One region of the Pseudalkalibacillus berkeleyi genome, then DNA from elsewhere that is predicted to be linked to it. Evidence: a T-box and tRNA genes for the amino acid it is inferred to sense, from the RefSeq annotation. Region 1 holds a T-box; the other holds one or more tRNA genes.
The links. The T-box of region 1 lies ahead of glyQ (glycine--tRNA ligase subunit alpha). A T-box ahead of a tRNA ligase gene usually reads a tRNA of that ligase, here a tRNA-Gly.
Positions count from the first base shown of each region.

Region 2: it encodes a tRNA-Gly, which carries the amino acid that the T-box ahead of glyQ (glycine--tRNA ligase subunit alpha) is inferred to sense. The anticodon was not compared.

Region 1 covers NZ_JAKIJS010000001.1:1,792,965-1,804,617, forward strand. The annotation lists gene glyS (glycine--tRNA ligase subunit beta) at 1-1,504, opposite strand, end outside; gene glyQ (glycine--tRNA ligase subunit alpha) at 1,497-2,381, opposite strand; T-box leader at 2,458-2,637, opposite strand; gene recO (DNA repair protein RecO) at 2,688-3,431, opposite strand; gene L2716_RS09520 (YqzL family protein) at 3,465-3,614, opposite strand; gene era (GTPase Era) at 3,734-4,642, opposite strand; gene L2716_RS09530 (cytidine deaminase) at 4,635-5,033, opposite strand; gene L2716_RS09535 (diacylglycerol kinase family protein) at 5,044-5,403, opposite strand; gene ybeY (rRNA maturation RNase YbeY) at 5,400-5,873, opposite strand; gene L2716_RS09545 (HD family phosphohydrolase) at 5,873-8,023, opposite strand; gene L2716_RS09550 (PhoH family protein) at 8,260-9,222, opposite strand; gene yqfD (sporulation protein YqfD) at 9,229-10,410, opposite strand; gene yqfC (sporulation protein YqfC) at 10,433-10,717, opposite strand; gene L2716_RS09565 (hypothetical protein) at 10,946-11,446, opposite strand; gene floA (flotillin-like protein FloA) at 11,446-11,653, opposite strand, start outside.
Region 2 covers NZ_JAKIJS010000001.1:835-9,285, forward strand. The annotation lists tRNA gene L2716_RS00030 (tRNA-Val) at 1-44, shown strand, start outside; tRNA gene L2716_RS00035 (tRNA-Met) at 62-138, shown strand; tRNA gene L2716_RS00040 (tRNA-Asp) at 372-447, shown strand; tRNA gene L2716_RS00045 (tRNA-Phe) at 452-527, shown strand; tRNA gene L2716_RS00050 (tRNA-Thr) at 667-742, shown strand; tRNA gene L2716_RS00055 (tRNA-Tyr) at 832-916, shown strand; tRNA gene L2716_RS00060 (tRNA-Trp) at 924-997, shown strand; tRNA gene L2716_RS00065 (tRNA-His) at 1,025-1,100, shown strand; tRNA gene L2716_RS00070 (tRNA-Gln) at 1,110-1,184, shown strand; tRNA gene L2716_RS00075 (tRNA-Gly) at 1,190-1,264, shown strand; tRNA gene L2716_RS00080 (tRNA-Cys) at 1,329-1,403, shown strand; tRNA gene L2716_RS00085 (tRNA-Leu) at 1,417-1,505, shown strand; tRNA gene L2716_RS00090 (tRNA-Leu) at 1,535-1,619, shown strand; gene L2716_RS00095 (DUF421 domain-containing protein) at 1,740-2,462, shown strand; gene L2716_RS00100 (YqaE/Pmp3 family membrane protein) at 2,532-2,705, shown strand; gene L2716_RS00105 (B3/B4 domain-containing protein) at 2,896-3,561, opposite strand; gene L2716_RS00110 (ABC-ATPase domain-containing protein) at 3,641-5,347, shown strand; gene queG (tRNA epoxyqueuosine(34) reductase QueG) at 5,556-6,701, shown strand; gene L2716_RS00120 (methylated-DNA--[protein]-cysteine S-methyltransferase) at 6,759-7,292, shown strand; gene L2716_RS00125 (amidase domain-containing protein) at 7,712-8,451, shown strand, end outside.

The DNA.
Region 1 (11,653 bases):
CTTCGACCGTTACTGGCCAACCTTTTTGCAATAGGATTTGTAATACTCCAGCAGCTTGTCGTCTTAGTGCATAAGGATCCTGTGAACCAGTTGGAATAATCCCAATACCAAAACATCCTACAATTGTGTCTAACTTATCTGAAACACTCAGTACCGAACCTACAACTGTTCCAGGTAAGTTGTCTCCAGAGTATCTTGGTTGATAATGCTCGTTAATAGCTGCAGCGATTAAATCATCTTCACCGAACATTTTCGCATACTTTTCACCCATAACACCTTGAAGTTCTGGGAATTCATAAACCATTTGAGTGACAAGATCGAACTTAGAAATGGTTGCAGCACGACGTATAGCCTCTTTCGACTCTTGATCAAGCTGTAATAAAGCACTTGTACGCTCTGCATGAGCACTAATGCGAGATACCTTATTTGCAATCGTTCCTAGTTCCTCATGAAAGACGATTGATTTAAGACGTTCTAAGTATGTGTCTATCGATTTCTTCTTGTCTTCATTATAAAAGAATTGTGCATCTTTAAGTCTTGCACGAAGAACTTTTTCATTTCCTTTCGCTACGTTTTGAAGGTTATTGTGATCTCCATTACGTACTGCCACGAAATAGGGTTGTAATTCTCCATCTTTATTCTGCACAGGGAAGTATCTCTGGTGCTCTCTCATGGAAGTGATTAAGACTTCAGATGGCAATTCAAGAAACTCTTCATCAAATTTTCCGTGCAGGGCAGTTGGGTACTCCACAAGATTATTTACTTCTTCTAACAAGCCATCATCTATTGGAATAATCCAACCTTCTTCTTCTTGAAGGTTATGCAGTTGATTTTGTATCGCTTCTTTTCGCTCATTTGAATCAGCAATGACAAATTGACCTAACAATTCGGTCGGATATTGTTCGGGGCTGTCAATTTCAATTTCTTCTCCTAGAAAACGATGTCCGAAAGTTTTGCGATCAGACTTTACTCCAGCTACTTCTAAATGCGGTACTTCTGATCCAAATAAGAATAAGATCCATTTAATTGGTCTTACAAATTTGAATTCTTGATCACTCCACCTCATGTTTTTCGGAAAATGAAGGTTTTGGATGACTTGATCTAGTTGAGGAAGTATTTCCATTGTTGAAACACCAGATGTATGCTTATTCGCAAATACATACTCAGTGTTTTTCACTTCTTTAAAATACATATCCTCCGGGCTTACCCCTTGCCCTCTAGCAAATCCAAGAGCAGCCTTCGACCAATTTCCGTTTTCGTCGAGGGCGATCTTTCGAGCCGGACCTCTAAGCTCTTCAGCTTTATCTTCTTGTTGTTCTGAAACCTCTGTTACTTTTACCGCCAAACGACGTGGTGTTGAATAGGGGATGACTTCACCAAATGGGACACGATTTTCGGTAAACCATCCAGCAATCTTATCAGAAAGTTGATACATTGCATCCGTAACAAATCTTGCCGGCATTTCTTCTAATCCAATTTCTAACAAGATATCTTGCTTACTCATGATTATTCGCCCCCTTTAGCATAGGAAATCCTAGTTGCTCTCTTTGTTCGTAATATGCTTTCGCACACTTCCTGGCGAGTTTCCTTACACGCCCGATATAACCTGTTCTTTCCGTTACTGAAATATCTCCTTTTGCATCCAATTGGTTGAATACGTGTGAACATTTCAGGACATAGTCATATCCTGGAAAGACAAGTTGCTCATCGATCGCACGTTCTGCTTCTTTTTCATAAATGTTAAACAAGTTAAATAGCATTTCTGAGTCAGACACTTCAAACGTATATTTAGAGTGCTCATACTCCGATTGGAAATAAAGGTCATGGTAGGTAATACCTGAATGCCATTCCAGATCAAAGACATTCTCCTTATCCTGTATGTAAGACGCAAGTCTCTCAATTCCATAAGTAATCTCGACAGAAACGGGTTTCGCTTCTAATCCCCCTACTTGCTGGAAATACGTAAACTGCGTGATTTCCATACCATCCAACCAAACTTCCCATCCCAATCCTGATGCAGATAGTGTTGGCGCTTCCCAGTTATCCTCAACAAAACGAATGTCATGCTCTAAAGGATCTATACCAATTTCCTTTAAACTTTCAAGGTATAGCTCTTGAATATTATCTGGTGATGGTTTCATGACTACTTGAAACTGATGGTGTTGATATAAACGATTTGGGTTTTCACCATAACGTCCATCAACAGGTCTTCTTGATGGTTCAACATACGCGACGTTCCATGGCTCAGGACCTATGCTCCGCAAAAAGGTCATCGGGTTCATAGTGCCTGCACCTTTCTCAACGTCATAGGCTTGCATGACAAAGCACCCTTGGTCTGACCAATAACGCTGTAATGTAAGAATCATGTCTTGTAAATTCATAACGCACCTCCGAATTTCATTTTTTCAGGTTTGATTTGGAAATAGAAAAAACTCTCGTTCCTATGTCCAAATCAGACATAGGGACGAGAGTTTACCCGCGGTTCCACCCTATTTGTCTTTAATCCGTCATGAATCAAAGACCACTTTATTAAAATGCTCCAGAGCGCCATTCCTTACTTCTCATTCCCTAGCTCACACGATCCTAGGGTCGCTATAAATGAGGGGCGTAAGTACTCCTCTCTATCAACGCATAAGTTTACGTATTGTTGAAAGTATCATAATCGTTTTCAAATTGTTTGTCAACTTCTACTCAAATGCTTGGATTTGATCTAAAAATCGTTTCGACTTTAAACGAATCCCTGAGTATTCATCTATATATGTTGTTAAAATTTGAGCGATCATCTCTTTCGTTTCCTTTTTTACTGATACATTTCCTAGTCGAGAAAGATCAATATGATAAAAAAGATTTAGAAGCCTAGCTGTTTGTGAGCTTAGTGCCACTGCTCTTTCATCTGAAAAGCGACATTGTCCGCATAAAAAACCACCTTCAGAAATCGAAAAGGAAAAATCACCTTCTTTACGTCCACAAAGTACACATCGATCAACTTGTGGTCCGATTCCGGCAAGCCTGAGCATTTTCATTTCAAAGATTGCCTTTAATACATCTGGGTCAATATCTTCCTCTAAATAAGTTAAAGAAAGGGATAGAAACTCAAATAATGCTGGGGAAGGTTTATGCTCATCCGTCACTTTATCAAGTAACTCTACCATGTATGCCGCATAAGCAGTTTTAATAATATCTTGTTTAATACCTCGAAACGTGTTGATGATTTCGCCTTGGCTTAGACTGCCTAGACCGCTTCCCTTTTGAATCAGAAAGTGAGCATGTGTGAAAAGTTGGGAAACAGAAGAGAGGCGACTTTTCGTTTTCTTCGCCCCTCTTGCCATCATACCCAATTTGCCAAAATCCTTTGTATAAACAGTCAATACTTTGTTCGATTCACCATAATCCGAAGTACGGATCACAATCGCTTCTGTTTTGATCAACATCTCCATCACCGCCAAATTTCAGTGTAGGAGTAATCAAAGCTCTGTTTCTATAAAATCGCTTTTCCTTTCTTCCACATTTAACAGGTTGTCCGATAACTCGTGGTCAGCCTCTAATTCCTTCCACAATAAATACGTATCAATGTCGCCTGTTTCGCAAAACAATTTCCAGGTAAAGTCCCTCATGGAATATCTCCACCTTTCGAAAGAAAAATTAGCAATCCTTAAGATTAGAATAACCTTGATTACACGATTTCATGTTATGGAATTTTTGACAATTTCACCGTTCCACCAATTCTAGTCCCTTAATAAGTATCTTCGCTAAATCCTAAATCCTTTAAGTTAAAGGGACGATTTCTCCAATCCTTTTGTACCTTCACCCAAAGTTCGAGATACACTTTCGACCCAAGAAGATGTTCGATATCCTGCCGAGCACGTGAACCGATCTTTTTAAGCATGCCGCCTTGCTTTCCAATCAAGATTCCTTTTTGTGATGAGCGTTCAACGACAATCGTCGCTTGGATATCAACCATGTTACCACTATCTCGTTGCTTCATCTGATCAATCACAACTGCAACAGAATGAGGCACTTCCTCATGTGTAAGATGGAGCACCTTCTCACGGATTAATTCAGCTACAACAAACCGCTCTGGGTGATCTGTTACTTGATCCGCAGGATAATACTGTGGTCCTTCTTCTAAGTAGTTCTTAATTTGATCCATCATTGTTGTCACGTTATTTCCATTCAATGCCGAAATCGGAATCACTTCCGCAAAATCAACCTTTTCACGGTACTGTTCAATGATAGGTAAAAGTTCATCAGGATGCACTTTGTCAATCTTATTTATGACTAAGAAGACTGGGCTATGGACATTTTGAAGTCGGTCCATAATAAATTGATCTCCTCGACCAAATCCTTCTTCAGCATTAATGACAAATAAAATGATGTCGACTTCATTGAGTGTATCTTGTGCGATCCTTGTCATGAAGTCCCCTAATTTATGTTTAGGTTTATGAATACCTGGTGTATCGATAAACACAACTTGTTCCTCGTTCGTTGTATACACACCATGAATCTTATTCCTAGTCGTCTGAGCCTTATCGCTCATAATAGCGATTTTCTGCCCAAGTATGTGATTGATTAATGTGGATTTTCCAACGTTCGGTCTTCCGATTATTGAAACAAACCCTGATTTAAAACCTTCTTTATTCATTTAAGTCCTCCGGAGAAAATGCACCAGGAAGCAATTCACTTACTTTAAGCTCCTGGAAATCACCATTTAAATTTGTTAAATAGACTGGCATAGATGGATCACAAAGCTCTGAAATCACTTGTCTACAAGCACCACAAGGCGGTACAGGTCGTTTCGTATCTGCAACAACTGCAATGGCTTTAAAAGCCGTATCGCCTTCAGAATACGCTTTAAAAAGAGCAGTACGTTCAGCGCAGTTACACAGACTATAGGCAGCGTTTTCAATATTCGACCCTCGATATACTTTACCATCCTTTGAAAGTAAAGCCGCTCCTACTTGGAAGTTCGAATAGGGAGTATATGCAAATTTGCGCGCTTCAATCGCTTCTTTTATCAAATCTTCTTTATTCAAATTATTCACCTCATACAATATATTCAATTAACGGTCCTGCAAATAGAAGGATACCTATTATAACAGCAATAACGCTGAAAATAAAGACAGAACCTGCTGCTAGATCTTTCGCTTGCTTCGCTAATGGATGGTAATCTTCAGTAATGAGATCAACCGTCCTTTCAACTGCCGAATTCATTAATTCTAAAGCAAGCATGATGCCAATTGTGAGGAGAAGTATGAACCACTTTGTTAAACTGAAGTTCAATAGGAATGCAAATGAAACCGTCAATATAGCGAAAACGATATGTATCTTAAAATTCCGTTCGTTTCTTCCTCCATCTATGACCCCTTCTATCGCATAGAGGAAGCTTTTCAAGATACTGATCATGACCGATTCAGACCATAGGATTCCAAAATGACATCTTGCCTTTCGAACATTACCTTTTCTTCTTTTTCATTCATATGATCATAACCTAATAAATGTAGGAAACCATGTACAGCTAGAAATCCTAACTCTCTGGAAAAAGAATGGTCATATTCTTCTGCTTGTTCCTTCGCTTTTTCAACAGATATGATGATATCACCTAATAGAACAGGGTTCTCATCACTCAAGAGTACTTCTTGCTCACCTTCTACTTCATCTTCTAAAGCAAAAGAAATGACATCTGTAGGTCGATCAATGTTTCTGTATTCTGCATTGATTTGTTGTATACGCTCATTCGACACAAATGTTACGGAAAGCTCTGATGTCTTTTCAAGCGCTTCTTCCTTTGCCGCATGAATAAGAAGCTTCTTGACCTCCTCAATCATACCCATATCAAGTTGTTCCGTTTCATCATGTACATCAATCGTTAACATTACGCTTGACTCACCTTCTTTTTGTGTATTTCCTCAGGGTACTCAATTCGAGAGTGGAACATCCCATTTAACGTTTCACAAATACTAATTGTTACTGTTTCAAGTTCCTTCAGTGTAATCGAGCATTCATTAAATTGTCCATCTTCCAATCTGTCGGCAATAATTTTTCGAACTAAGCTTTCAATCTTAGTTGGTGTCGGCTTTGGCATCGATCTTACCGCTGCCTCAACAGCATCAGAAATGCTAATAATCGCAATCTCTTTCGTTTGTGGTTTTGGTCCTGGGTAACGAAAATCTGATTCTTCAATTTGCTTATCAGATTGCTGCATCGCTTTATGATAGAAATACTTCAACAAGGTTGTACCATGATGTTGTTCAGCGATATCAACAATCTCTGTTGGAAGGTTATAGTTCCTTAACAGTTCGGCACCATCATACGGATGTGCAATTATGATTGTTTTACTTAACTGTGGCGATATTTTATCATGCGGATTTTCAATATTCATTTGATTCTCAATAAAAAAGTGAGGTCGCTTCGTTTTACCTAAGTCGTGATAATACGCCCCGACTCGAGCAAGCAAGCCATTTGCGCCAACCGCCTCACATGCTGATTCCGCTAAATTAGCCACAACAACACTATGATGGTATGTGCCAGGTGTTTCCATTAACAATTTTCTTAATAGCGGATGATTTGGATTTGACAGTTCTATTAATTTCATTGAAGTTAATATACCAAAGCCAGCTTCTAGAAATGGTAATAACCCCAATGTCAAAACTGCTGAAATGAAACCAGAAAGAAGCGCAAATGAAACTTGCCAAATAATGCTCCACTTATCAAACTGTCCGTTTGTGAGCGCTAAAGTCAATAGAACAACCGCTGCATTTATGATTGAAACGTAAAGACCCGTCTTTAAAATATTGGATTTTACATTCCTTTTCCCAAGAAATACGATTCCAGCTAGTGAGCTAATTAAAATGTAAGTACCGTACGTGAAATTAAACGGACTTGTCGTATTCTCGTTAAAAATTAAACTCCCACAAATTGCAAAAACAATACTCGATACAATGGCTGATTGTTCATCGATCAGCATTTTAATCATCATCGTACCTAACGCAACTGGCACGATGAAAGCGACACTTGGATAATAAATGCTTAACAAGCTGACAATTTTCATTAACACTAGCGTAAGCGAGAACATGAGTGTATAAATAATAATTTGAATGTTCTCCTTCTTCTTCTCACCGATCAAGTCTTTAAGGAAATAGATCAAAAAGGCAGTTAACAAGATAATGAGCATGCTCAAACCAATGTAAGGGTATGGTGAAATATTTTCTTTCAATAACCCAACTCGTTCTAATTCATAAAGGTCATCACTCGTAATGACAGAACCTTTTTCTACAATGATTTCGCCTTCTCTTATGAATACAGGCTCTACATTTTTAATTGCATCTTCACGTAATTGTTTAGTCGTTTCTGCATCAAACGTGTAGTTATACGTAATTGCACTGCTTGTGATATCAATGAGAGCTGGTTTAAGTCCCTCTGGTAAGGTAGACTGAACAATTTCTGGACCAACATCGTCCTTCTTATCATTGATCTGATCAACCGTAATCGGCTGATTCATAATGTTTTTCACTGTATTACTTGCTAGTTCTTTAGCAAATGCAATGTCAGAAGGCTCCGCCTTTATAATGGATTTAAGTGATTCATCTCTGATTTTGTTTGAGATTACATCAGGCAGACCTTCTTTTAATATCGAAATTTGATTCTCAATTTGCTTTTGATCATCAGGTACATCTTCATTTGATGTTTCGACATTCATTTTTTCAATACTCGTAAACAATTGATCAATGATGACAACTTGGTTAAGACCTCTTTCTTTATCAAGATAATATTTATCTTCAATAGACGAAACAGCTTCTTCAACCTTCGCTTTCGTTTCTTTCTCATTTTCTACCGCGAACGGCGCTTGTATGTCCTCTTCTGCAATTGCATTAAGCTCTAAGTCTATTTGCTCTGGAATGATATTACTGAGCATCGTAATGAACATGACGATCGAAAGGACGGCATAAAGAAGCATTCTGCTAATCTTACTATTTTCAATCCTATTCCATCTCGTCTTTATATCCTGAATGAGTTTTGGAGACATCCAACAACTCTCCTTCCGTTCTACACCATGCCCTTATTCTATCACGGAATGTTTAAAGTTGGGACAAGTAGAAAAGAAAATATTGTAAATGTTTTTGTGGGATTTTGTCGGAATTCATCGGTTAGTTGATAAGACATTCTAAGTCGTAAGGATGATTAGAAAAAAGAAGAAATGACCTGAATATCCATTCCTCATTCCATTCGTCGAGGTTCCATGAATTCCAGATCATTTCTTTATTAATCTTCTGTAATTTCATATGCATTAATAATTTTTTGTACGAGCGGGTGACGGACAACGTCGGATTGTTGCATGTACATCATTCGCACACCTTGAATGCCCTTTAAAATCTTCTGTGCAACACGTAAGCCTGATTCTTTTCCACGAGGTAAATCTACTTGCGTAATGTCACCTGTTATAATCATTTTAGATCCAAATCCTAAGCGGGTCAGGAACATCTTCATCTGTTCTGGTGTCGTATTTTGAGCTTCGTCAAGCAACACGAATGCTTCATCTAAAGTACGACCTCTCATATAGGCTAATGGTGCAATTTCAATCGTCCCTCGTTCAATCAGTCTTTCGGTATGCTCCAATCCAAACAAGTCATGCAGGGCATCGTATAAAGGACGTAAGTATGGATCTACTTTTTCCTTTAAATCTCCAGGAAGAAATCCAAGACTTTCACCAGCTTCTACAGCTGGACGAGTCAAGATGATTTTCTTAACTTTCCCTTCTTTCATTGCCTTAACTGCCATCACAACAGCTAAATATGTTTTCCCAGTTCCTGCGGGACCTATGCCGAAAACAAGGTCATTCTTTTTTATCGCATTAATGTAATGACGTTGGCCTAGCGTTTTTGCACGTATAGGCTTCCCCTTTACATTAGTCGTAATCTCTTCTTCAAATAATTGATCCAGTTCATCGAGTATACCTTCATGAGCCAGCTGGATGGCGTATATGACATCTCGATCGGTAATATTAATCCCTTTACGAATCAAAGATAATAACGCATTTAAGACATCTTCTACGAGCTGAGCAGTTGTGTGATCACCCGTTACAGCAACTCCGCCTCCACGTGTAACGATGTCCACATCAAGCGTCTGCTCAATAGTAGTAAGATGAGAGTCATTCGGACCAAACAGAGCAATACCCTCAGCTGGATTTTCTATTGTTAAATTCTTTAGATTTAAGCGATCAGACAATATGGCTCAATCTCCTCCAATTATAGGTTGTTCTTCAACAATATTTTCTATCACCTTATAATACATTGATACATTTACTTTACCATTGTCGATTGTATGGTGCAAAATTTTTCCGCTTTTTATTGTGGCTTCTTCATCCAAATAACTTTCCATCTCTTCATCTGCCATTTGTTTCGCCATCGAAACCGCTTTCTCCGCCGTATATTCTCTAATTACTCTTTCAGACTCTAGCACATCTTTCTTCACATAAGAGAGCGGGATCTCCCAATTAAACATTCGGAACGTATTCACATCTTCAATTTCTTCAAAGTGCTTGTATTCAATTTTTCCAAAGCCCCATATAGGTACATTCATTCCAAAAATTGATACGTAATGTCGTACTTTTTTATTTCCTGTATACGTTTCAAATGAAGACTTTAATGGTACTGAAACGTCTGAGCGGTACCACGTTTCACCGAACACTTTACCTTTCGCTGCCACTGTGCGCATATGCTTATCTTTACCAATTTGTCCAGATACTAATAAATCTCCTTTGTGCACCAATTGATTTTTCTCAACCTTGATTTGTCCCTGCTCAACGTACGTCGTAGTAATGAATGCTCTTTTCTTTGCAACTAAATTCCTTGGTTCTACCGTTTCGACTTCTTCAGGAAGTTCTTTTTGGACAACATTGAAGTGAAAAGTCGTCCCTTCAAGTGTTACACCGATCCAAGTAACCTCGTCCATTTTTTCGGTAGCCAAATATTGTATTTCTCTTGGGTCAGGTAACCGAAAAATGAGCTTGCCCTTTTGAATACCCATTTCATCAATTACCTTTTGAAGATGATGCTCCGTTTTCGGATCTGCTCCTCTTATTTCAATATTCCAAACGGTATTAGACATTAGGAAAACGATGATAAAAAAAATAAATAAACCAATTACGAATCCACTTCTAGATATCATCTTTCGAACAAGAGAAGGCGCACCCTTACGATGAATGACTTTAAAGGTACAGCCCATATTACGAAGCGGCACCCGAATTTTAAGTGCATCATCCGTATACATGTGTAATACTAAGTGATCGGTTCGGCTAACTTCCCAAATTTGTATATTATTTTTTAAACAATAGTTGAGAAAACGCTCGGAATCTTCTCCTTTTACTTTAATCCTAACGGTCCCCCGGAGATACTTTGTCCAAATTTTTGTCATCGTTTCTCCCCTCCAAAAAAATTCACGAAATATTTATGTAACGCACATCTGAGATTGTTCCTTCAAGTAAAATTTCTTCAGGAAGAATAGTCTTCAACACAAAATGATTACCAGAAATCAATAGTTCACCTTGTTCGAGGTTCAACCTGAGTTCTTGATTGGAAAATGTTTTCACACCTCTATGATTTTCAATATATATGTGAAGGTGACCGATCATTGTGATTCTTGGTAGGTCCATTACGACATCTGCTGGTAGTTCTAATGAATGCGACATCCAACTTTTAATTTTTTGTCTCCACTGCGCCATAATCGAACCCCCTCTCATCTCATTTTTATGATGGAAATCGATAAAGTATCACTCAGGAATTCAATGTTCTAGCTTATGATGGGGAAGAAACTTTAAACACTACAAATTTTGGTGATGATGCGATTTCTGTTGTTGGGTTCCAACTTCTCGACTCTTGTGTTTCACTTGTCGAATTCTCAGCATTGAACAAAAAAAGCTGTGCACAAATGTGCACAGCTTTTTTTGATATTATCTTTGATTCATTTTTGTAGAGTGTGGCTTTCTCGATCGAGGAGGACCGAGGATTTCTGCCCAAATGACCCCTTGGGCAACATTGTCTGGATTGGGTATGAGATCGCTTTTTGACGCTTTTAATTTTGGTTTAGATTTTGAACGCACTGGCCTAATCGTTCTTTGCATTCGGTCAGACCGATCTGTAGTTGACCGATCTGTAATCGACCGGTCAAATTCTTCGCGTTTTTCCATATACATTTCTTCAATGTTCGTTTGTACCTTTTTAGAGCGTTCAGAAGGCTGTCTAGCTGGGCGTGAAGAGCGAGAACGCTCTTCACGTGGCATTGACATTGTTTCCGCTTGATGAGGATTGTGTTGCCTCTGACGGTTCTTCCCAGGCTGTTGTTCTTCATTGTACTTCTCCATTTGACGTTTGAAGAAGCTGTAGATCCCACCAATGATCAAGATTACAAAAAAGAGGTTTGCCATCAGCAGTTCTATTAATTTTTCTAGCACTAGTAAGTGCCCCCTCCAGAAGGATCATCTTCATCTTTCGGATCCGTTGCTTTACCGATTGACCCTCTCATGTCTGTGTCAGCTTTCACATTATTGTAGTTCATGTAATCCATTACACCGATATTGCCTGAACGTAATGCCTCAGCCATCGCCATAGGTACTTCTGCTTCCGCTTCCACAACTTTTGCACGCATTTCTTCAACACGA
Region 2 (8,451 bases), 1.8 Mb from region 1:
TTACAAGCAGGGGGTCGGCGGTTCGAACCCGTCATCCTCCACCATTTATACTTTATACCGTCGCGGGGTGGAGCAGTCTGGTAGCTCGTCGGGCTCATAACCCGAAGGTCATAGGTTCAAATCCTATCCCCGCAACCAAAATAATTCATTGAACAACGTCGAATCGACATTCTATCAATGAATATCTGGAGTACCCGTGAGGGTGCAACCAATTTAAAACTTACTACGTCGATCAAACATCGTAGCTAGTTTTAGACCGTAGTACCTTTAGGTGCAACCAATTTAAGTTCATTGTACTACGTCGAGATTACATCTTGCTCAATGAACATATGGAGTACCCGGAAGGGTGCAACCAAATTAACTTTCAAGATGGACCCGTGGTGTAGGGGTTAACATGCCTGCCTGTCACGCAGGAGATCGCCGGTTCAAATCCGGTCGGGTCCGCCATCTTGGCTCGATAGCTCAGTCGGTAGAGCAGAGGACTGAAAATCCTCGTGTCGGCGGTTCGATTCCGTCTCGAGCCACCATTTTTATGCTGGCCTAGCTCAATTGGTAGAGCAAGGAGCATATCCTCTAGGATTTAGCTGCGACTTGTCTCGACGCAGCAAGCATCATAGCAACACATGTAGAGGAAGAGACACAAATGGATATACTTCTTATAACAACGCTGGCCTAGCTCAATTGGTAGAGCAACTGACTTGTAATCAGTAGGTTGGGGGTTCAAGTCCTCTGGCCAGCACCATTGATCTTTTAGGAAGAGATTGGTTTTAAAACCTGAAATTAGGGCTTGAAACAAAACTAAATCTGTACTAAAATATTAATTGTCTCTTTGGAGGGGTAGCGAAGTGGCTAAACGCGGCGGACTGTAAATCCGCTCCCTCCGGGTTCGGCGGTTCGAATCCGTCCCCCTCCACCATTGAGATAGGGGTATAGTTTAACGGTAGAACAGAGGTCTCCAAAACCTCCAGTGTGGGTTCGATTCCTACTACCCCTGCCATTAAACATTAGAAGTAAGATTTTTATGGCGGTTGTGGCGAAGTGGTTAACGCACCGGATTGTGATTCCGGCATTCGTGGGTTCAATTCCCATCAGCCGCCCCATCTAAATATTGGGCTATAGCCAAGCGGTAAGGCAACGGATTTTGATTCCGTCATGCGTTGGTTCGAATCCAGCTAGCCCAGCCATTTAAGCGGAAGTAGTTCAGTGGTAGAACACCACCTTGCCAAGGTGGGGGTCGCGAGTTCGAATCTCGTCTTCCGCTCCATTTTTATAATTAGAACTGCCGAAAGTGGTACTCCAAATTTTAGTGCACGCATAAGATAGAGTACGGCGGCATAGCCAAGTGGTAAGGCACGGGTCTGCAAAACCCTTATCCCCCGGTTCGAATCCGGGTGCCGCCTCCATTTAAACTACCCAGCCGGGGTGGTGGAATTGGCAGACACACAGGACTTAAAATCCTGCGGTAAGTGATTACCGTGCCGGTTCAAGTCCGGCCCTCGGCACCATACATTTTCTTTTATAGTAGTACCAAAATGCCGGTGTGGCGGAATTGGCAGACGCGCACGACTCAAAATCGTGTTCCTCACGGAGTGTCGGTTCGACCCCGACCACCGGTACCATTACATAAGATATTTAGACATTCACTTTTGTGGATGTCTTTTTTGTTGTACATACATTCTTGTTTTTGTGTAATCCTAAACCTGCATTGTTGTTTGATAGAAATAATGGAGGGATCAAAGTTGGAGTTAGCAAAAGATCTACTCATCCTACTCGGAAGAGTCGTCACCATTCTTCCCTTACTCTTAGTGGTTGCTTTGTTCATGGGAAAAAGGTCCATAGGTGAGCTTCCTGTTTTTGATTTATTGATTTTGTTAACATTAGGGTCTGTTGTCGGTGCGGATATTGCAGAGCCTGACGTCGTACATATTCATACCATTGCAGCGATTATTTTGATAGGCCTCCTTCAGAAACTTGTTGCCATATGGAAGATTAAGAATCGGAAGTTCGGTAAGCTAGTTACGTTTGAACCTACAGTCGTCATTCAAGATGGATCGTTCATTATTGAAAACCTTAAAAATATGCAATATTCCATCGACAATATCCTTCTTATGTTACGAGAGAAGGATGTGTTTGATATCACACACGTGAAGCTAGGTATCATTGAAGCGAATGGACAATTGACAGTACTGAGAAAACCTGAGAAATCTCCAGTCACCATAGAGGATTTAAAACTCAATAAGCCCTATGTTGATCTAGCTTACCCGTTAATTGTTGAAGGTAAGTTGTATCATGACGTGTTAAATGCCGTTTCGGTCAATGAGAAGTGGTTAAGGTTAAAACTTGAAGACCTTGGAATTACAGATTATGATGATGTGTTTTTCGCGTCGGTTGATGAACAGAAGAATTTACACGTGTCATTGAAATCACTAAATGCAAAAAGTGCTCCGCCAATCTATCATTGATCAAACGTTTCGTTTCAAATATACAAGGGTATATCTAAAGTACAGATAACAAAGGAGGAAGAAACAAACATGATGTATTTATTAGCACTTTTACTTCCACCTCTTGCAGTTCTATTTTCTGGTAGTAAAACACAAACGTTGATTAATATAGTCTTGACGCTCATTGGTTGGCTGCCAGGTGTAATTCATGCGTTTTTCGTTATTCACCAGAAAGGTTCTGTTAGTAAAGGGAGCATAGCGTAATAAAAAAACCTCCATTTTGGAGGTTTTGAGTACATAATTTTTGAACGCTCGACTTATAATGATAGAAACTTGATTAACGCAGTGCTTCGTTTAAAGAAACGAAGTGTTGCGTTTTTATTTTTATACGTTAAGTATAAATTTTCAGATTAAGGCTCACATTGCGCCAAGGCTTGGTTTTGCCAAGTTTTCTTTACTTGATGATTTTATATTCTGATGAGCCTCCATGAACTTGAATAAACATCTTTCCAATCGCATGTAGCATTTCATTCGCCTCTTCATCAGGTAAGGATGGCTGAAAATAAACAACATGAAGCGCATGCTTCGTCTCTTCAGTAACCATCGAACGTTTAGAATCTACGATAGGACTGCCGAATGCACCTTTATCATCCTTTGTAAGGATCTTTCCGCTCATATCCAGCTCTCGGCCATTGATTCCTTCGTACGAGTCCTCTTGTGTGCCTATGTCCACTAGAACGTCTCCTGATAGCTTAGAGACGTCATATATTCCGAGTGGTATTTGATACTGCAATGAGAAAAAGTTGTTTGTATCCACCGCAGAATGGATTGAACCTAGTTGTGAGCCTTTATAGACACGGCGAAGCAAAGCTTCTGAAGATGGTCTGTATCTTGATGGATCTGTACCGACTTTCTTGAAAATTTGTCGCCACTCTTGGATGGGTTGGATTTCTGAAATGGGTTGGTCATCTGCATCGAGCATTAAGGATTCTTGAAATAACTGTAATCTTCCTGCTAACATTTTAGGTGGCTCGGCTACAGTGATATCATGATAATGAATGGTTCCAACCTTGAATTCAGGAACCATTTGTTTAAGTTTTTCTGAAATGGTGATGTTCATCCATGTCACCTCAATGATATGTATTTTTTCTTAGTGTACCATAATAGATTTTGCAACAGAAAAAGGAGTGCTTGTGTACATGAATAAGCTAAGAGATATTCTAAAGCGTATAGATGGTAAGGGATATAAAGCGTATAAAGACATTCGTGGACAGTACAGTTTCCATGACTTTTCACTACATTTAGATTATATACAGGGAGATCCCTTTGCTTCACCATCAAAAATCCGACTAGAAGTACCAAAATCAAGGACGATATTAAAGCAAGATTGGGAATCGACAGACACTCGTAAAATCAGAATAGAGGATACAGTTGCGAGAAGTGTTGCAAATGCAATCCGTCACATAGACGCACGGGCTGGAGGATCAGGTAAAAGTGGAGTGATTTCTATTGATCGACCGGCTCAGGAAGTACTCCAACGCACAGCTGTCCAGCTAACGGAAAAATCAGTGATTATTTGTCTTTCTGTTGGACTACCTGCTCAAGGGAGAAAAGTGCTAGGGAAGCAAGCAGAGAAGATGTTATTGACGATTATCCCTCAAATTTTACAAGACTCGATATTTTCGATGAAAGAAAAGACATTAGTAGAAGCAGTTGAATTGTGTGATCAGCAAGATGCGATTCGTGATTATATGAAAGAGAATAACCTTATTACTTTCATTGGGAATGGTTCTGTTCTTCCGAGGGAAAGTGGAATCAGTGACCGGCCACTCAAATCGCGTGATGTAGTCGCATTTGAAGCACCTCAGTCACTTACTATTTCAATTCCAGTCCCACATAGACAGGAACCTTTAAAAGGAATGGGCATTCAAAAAGGCATCACGTTAATTGTTGGTGGCGGTTATCACGGAAAGAGTACGGTTCTAGAGGCGGTTGAACGAGGCGTCTATAATCATATTAGTGGGGATGGAAGAGAATTCGTGCTAACCGATCCTCAAGCTATGAAAATACGTTCCGAAGATGGAAGAAAAATTACGAACGTGGACATATCACCGTTCATTCAGAACCTTCCATTTGGTAAGGCAACCAAAAACTTCACATCTGAAGATGCTAGTGGGAGTACATCTCAGGCAGCTACGATTATAGAGTCGCTTGAGGCTAGAGCGAGTACGTTGTTGATTGATGAAGATACAAGCGCAACGAACTTTATGATTCGTGATGAGCGAATGCAACAACTCGTTGCAAAGGAAAAAGAGCCGATTACGCCATTTATTGATAAAGTGAAGCAACTTCACGAAGAGCATGATGTGTCTACGGTTCTTGTGATGGGCGGTTCGGGAGATTATTTTGATGTGGCTGATACGGTGATTTTAATGGATCAATATCGTCCATGGGACGTGACATGTGAAGCAAAAGATATCGCTAGGAAATCCAAGACCCATAGAGAAAGGGAAGGCGGGAATTTATTTGGAACGATTCAGACAAGAAAACCGCAAGTAAGTAGCCTGGATAGCAGAAAAGGTAAGCGATCAAAAGTTGCTGCTAGAGGACTTCACACAATCCAGTATGGTACGACTGATCTCAAATTGGATTTTGTCGAACAATTAGTTGATGCGAGTCAGACGAGAGCTATAGCTGAAATCATTCATTTCATAGAGAAAAACAAATGGCTTGGATCCCTTTCAATCGATGAATTGCTTGATCGCGTCATATTGCAACTAAACGAGAAGGGCCTTGCTTCATTTACAGAATTTCCTAACCAGCATCCTGGTGACTTGGCGCGGCCCCGTATGTTAGAATTAGCTTCAGCATTGAACCGATTACGGACGTTAAAGATAGAACAGTAAAAAACACTGTATGTATTGATGGGATAACTTATTTATTGATTTTCATAGAAATTTGCGACACTCCTCGAAAATGAAATTCGCATTTTCTTCGTGCGTTGTATCGCTTCCAAAGCATTCCTTGTCCTGCGGATCGGCCACGGAAATGGAGTGAATTTAGAAGAAGTCAATAAGATCAATTAAAAGCTTTTTAAAGAAAGGGGGTCAAACGGTGACAGGTGCCCAGTTAAAAGAAAAAGTAGTTGCATATAGTAAATCAATTGGCATTGATAAAATTGGATTTACGACTGCCGACCCGTTCGTAGAGTTGAAAGAACGTTTACGCACACAACAAGAACTCGGTTTTCAATCAGGCTTTGAAGAGGCTGACATCGAAAAGCGAACGGAGCCGGAGTTATTATTGCCAAAAGCACGATCGATTATATCAATCGCGCTTGCTTACCCATCCAAAATGAAAGATGCGCCTAGAAGCACGAAGGAAGACCGTCGGGGAATTTTCTGTCGTGCATCATGGGGGAGAGACTATCATGATGTATTACGGGAACGCATGAACAAACTGCAACAATATATCCTTGAGCTGGATCCAGAAGCGAAGGTCGTTTCTATGGTGGATACAGGTGAACTATCTGATCGTGCAGTCGCAGAACGGGCAGGGATTGGCTGGAGCGGCAAAAATTGCGCAACCATAACACCTGAGTTTGGCTCCTACGTTTACTTAGGCGAATTGATTACAACAATCCCTTTTCCCCCTGATCAACCGATTTCAGATCAATGTGGGACTTGTAACAAGTGTGTGGATGCCTGTCCAACAGGAGCACTAGTTACAGGGGGGCAGTTAGACTCTAATAAATGTATTGCCTTTTTAACACAGACAAAAGGCTTTTTACCTGAACAATATAGAGAAAAGCTTGGAAATCGTCTATATGGCTGTGATACATGCCAACAAGTGTGTCCTGAAAACAAAGGGATGGATTTTCATCATCATGCTGAAATGGAGCCAGATCCTGAACTTGCAAAACCGAAACTCAAACCACTTCTAACCATTAGAAATCGCGAGTTTAAAGAAAAGTTCGGTCCTGTTTCAGGTTCTTGGAGAGGGAAAAAGCCTATCCAGAGAAACGCGATTATTGCTTTAGGAAACTTTAAAGACGAAACAGCTTTACCTGAATTAATCTATGTCTTAACGGAAGATCCACGTCCGGTCATTCGTGGGACAGCGGCTTGGGCACTCGGTAAAATAAAGGGTAGCCAAGCAGAAAATGCGCTTAAACAGGCGAAAGAGAGAGAAAAGGACAAAGATGTACTAGATGAAATAAATAGAAGCCTTAAAATGGTGGAAAATCAAGCTATATCGTAATGGTTTTATATATATACGTTAAGTATGATAATGCAAAAGGGTTAAAGAAGGGATAAAATGGAGACGACACTTAATATACAATACGGGGAAATAGAAAGTCCTGTTGGTCCCCTTACAATACTCAAAACTGAAAAAGGTTTATGTCGAATACAATTCGGATCTGCTGAGGAACATTTTCCGTTGATCAAAGCTTGGTTGAAGAAGCTTGGATTAAAGACTGATTTAGTTTTTAATCAAAGTGCGGTTGAGCCGATTGGAAAGCAGATTAACGAATACTTTGCCCGGGAGCGTAAATCTTTTGATCTTCCACTTGATCTTTTCGGAACACCTTTTCAGAAACAAGTGTGGGAGGGACTTAGTAATATTCCTTATGGCGAAACGTATTCGTATAAGGATGTTGCAACAATGATTGGCTCACCCAAGGCTGTAAGGGCTATTGGGAATGCGAATAATAAAAATCCGGTTCCGATTGTCATTCCATGTCACCGTGTGATTGGTAGTAACGGTGCCTTGGTCGGATATGGCGGTGGACTTGATAAGAAGGAAGTATTATTAAATTTAGAACAACAACAGACTAAAATTTGTTTGTGATGCCACAATTCCATAAATATTAGAGCTAAATCATAGCATCATCTACAGTGCTCAAATTGTACAGAGCATTCGGAAGTAAGCACTTTGGCGTACGAAATGATATTTTCCGATCGAAAACATCGCATATCGCGGTGTTTTTTCCTTTTTGAGTAATTTTTTTAACTTTTTCTATGTTTATGATCGCTTCCTAAATGAGAATATAGCGTTTATCTAGAAAAATACAATATTATCTAGAAAAAACGAGGTTTATTTAGAATTACGCAAAAGTATCTAGAAAAATACGAATTTATCTAGAATTCCCACTCGTCAGTCACGAGAGTAACTCCCTTTGAATCCTTGTCTTTTTGAACGCCTCTTTGAGTTCTTTTTTTATGTTCATAACATAAATATGGAAGGAGAATGAGGGAGGGGGTTGTTGAATGGATTGGCTCACAATACTACAGCAATATATAGAAGAACACAATGCCTCCTACACGACCGATATCACAGGTGACAAACGAATAACTACACCGGAAAGCAATGCTATTATACGTAGAGCAAGAAGCATGAAAGATCGGAATGCGGTCATTGTTAATGCTCAAGTAAAAGCGAAGATTGTTGATCGAACGACAGAAGCGGATAAAGAGATCATCACTTATTGGATTCAACGTTCTTACTTAATCAAGCAGACGTTGAAATTTTATGTGGAAGAGTGTCTCGAAAAGAGAAAAGCAACGATTAAAGAAAACGAGATTATTAAAGATGAGTCTGCAATAACGGAAGGATTCACTGGAATCAATCTACCTGAAAGAGAGAGGGATGAAGAGGTTGTTCCGATGCCTCGTTATCGTTATAACAGGCTGGAGGCCGTTAAATATGCGGAGCGTTGGTGGAATTCGCATAATCCTGTCTATAAATTGTTTGAAAATGATTGTACAAACTTCATATCACAATGCTTGCATGCAGGCGGAGCGCCAATGAGAGGATATCCGAATCGTTCAAAGGGATGGTGGTACCGTAGTAATAATTGGAGTTATAGTTGGTCAGTTGCCAACACGATGCGTTGGTATTTAAGTGGGTCTAAGCAGGGTTTGCGAGGGGAAGAGGTAAGAGCTCCTGAGCTTCTCATTCCTGGAGATGTCATATGTTATGATTTTGATGGCGATGGTCGTTGGCAGCA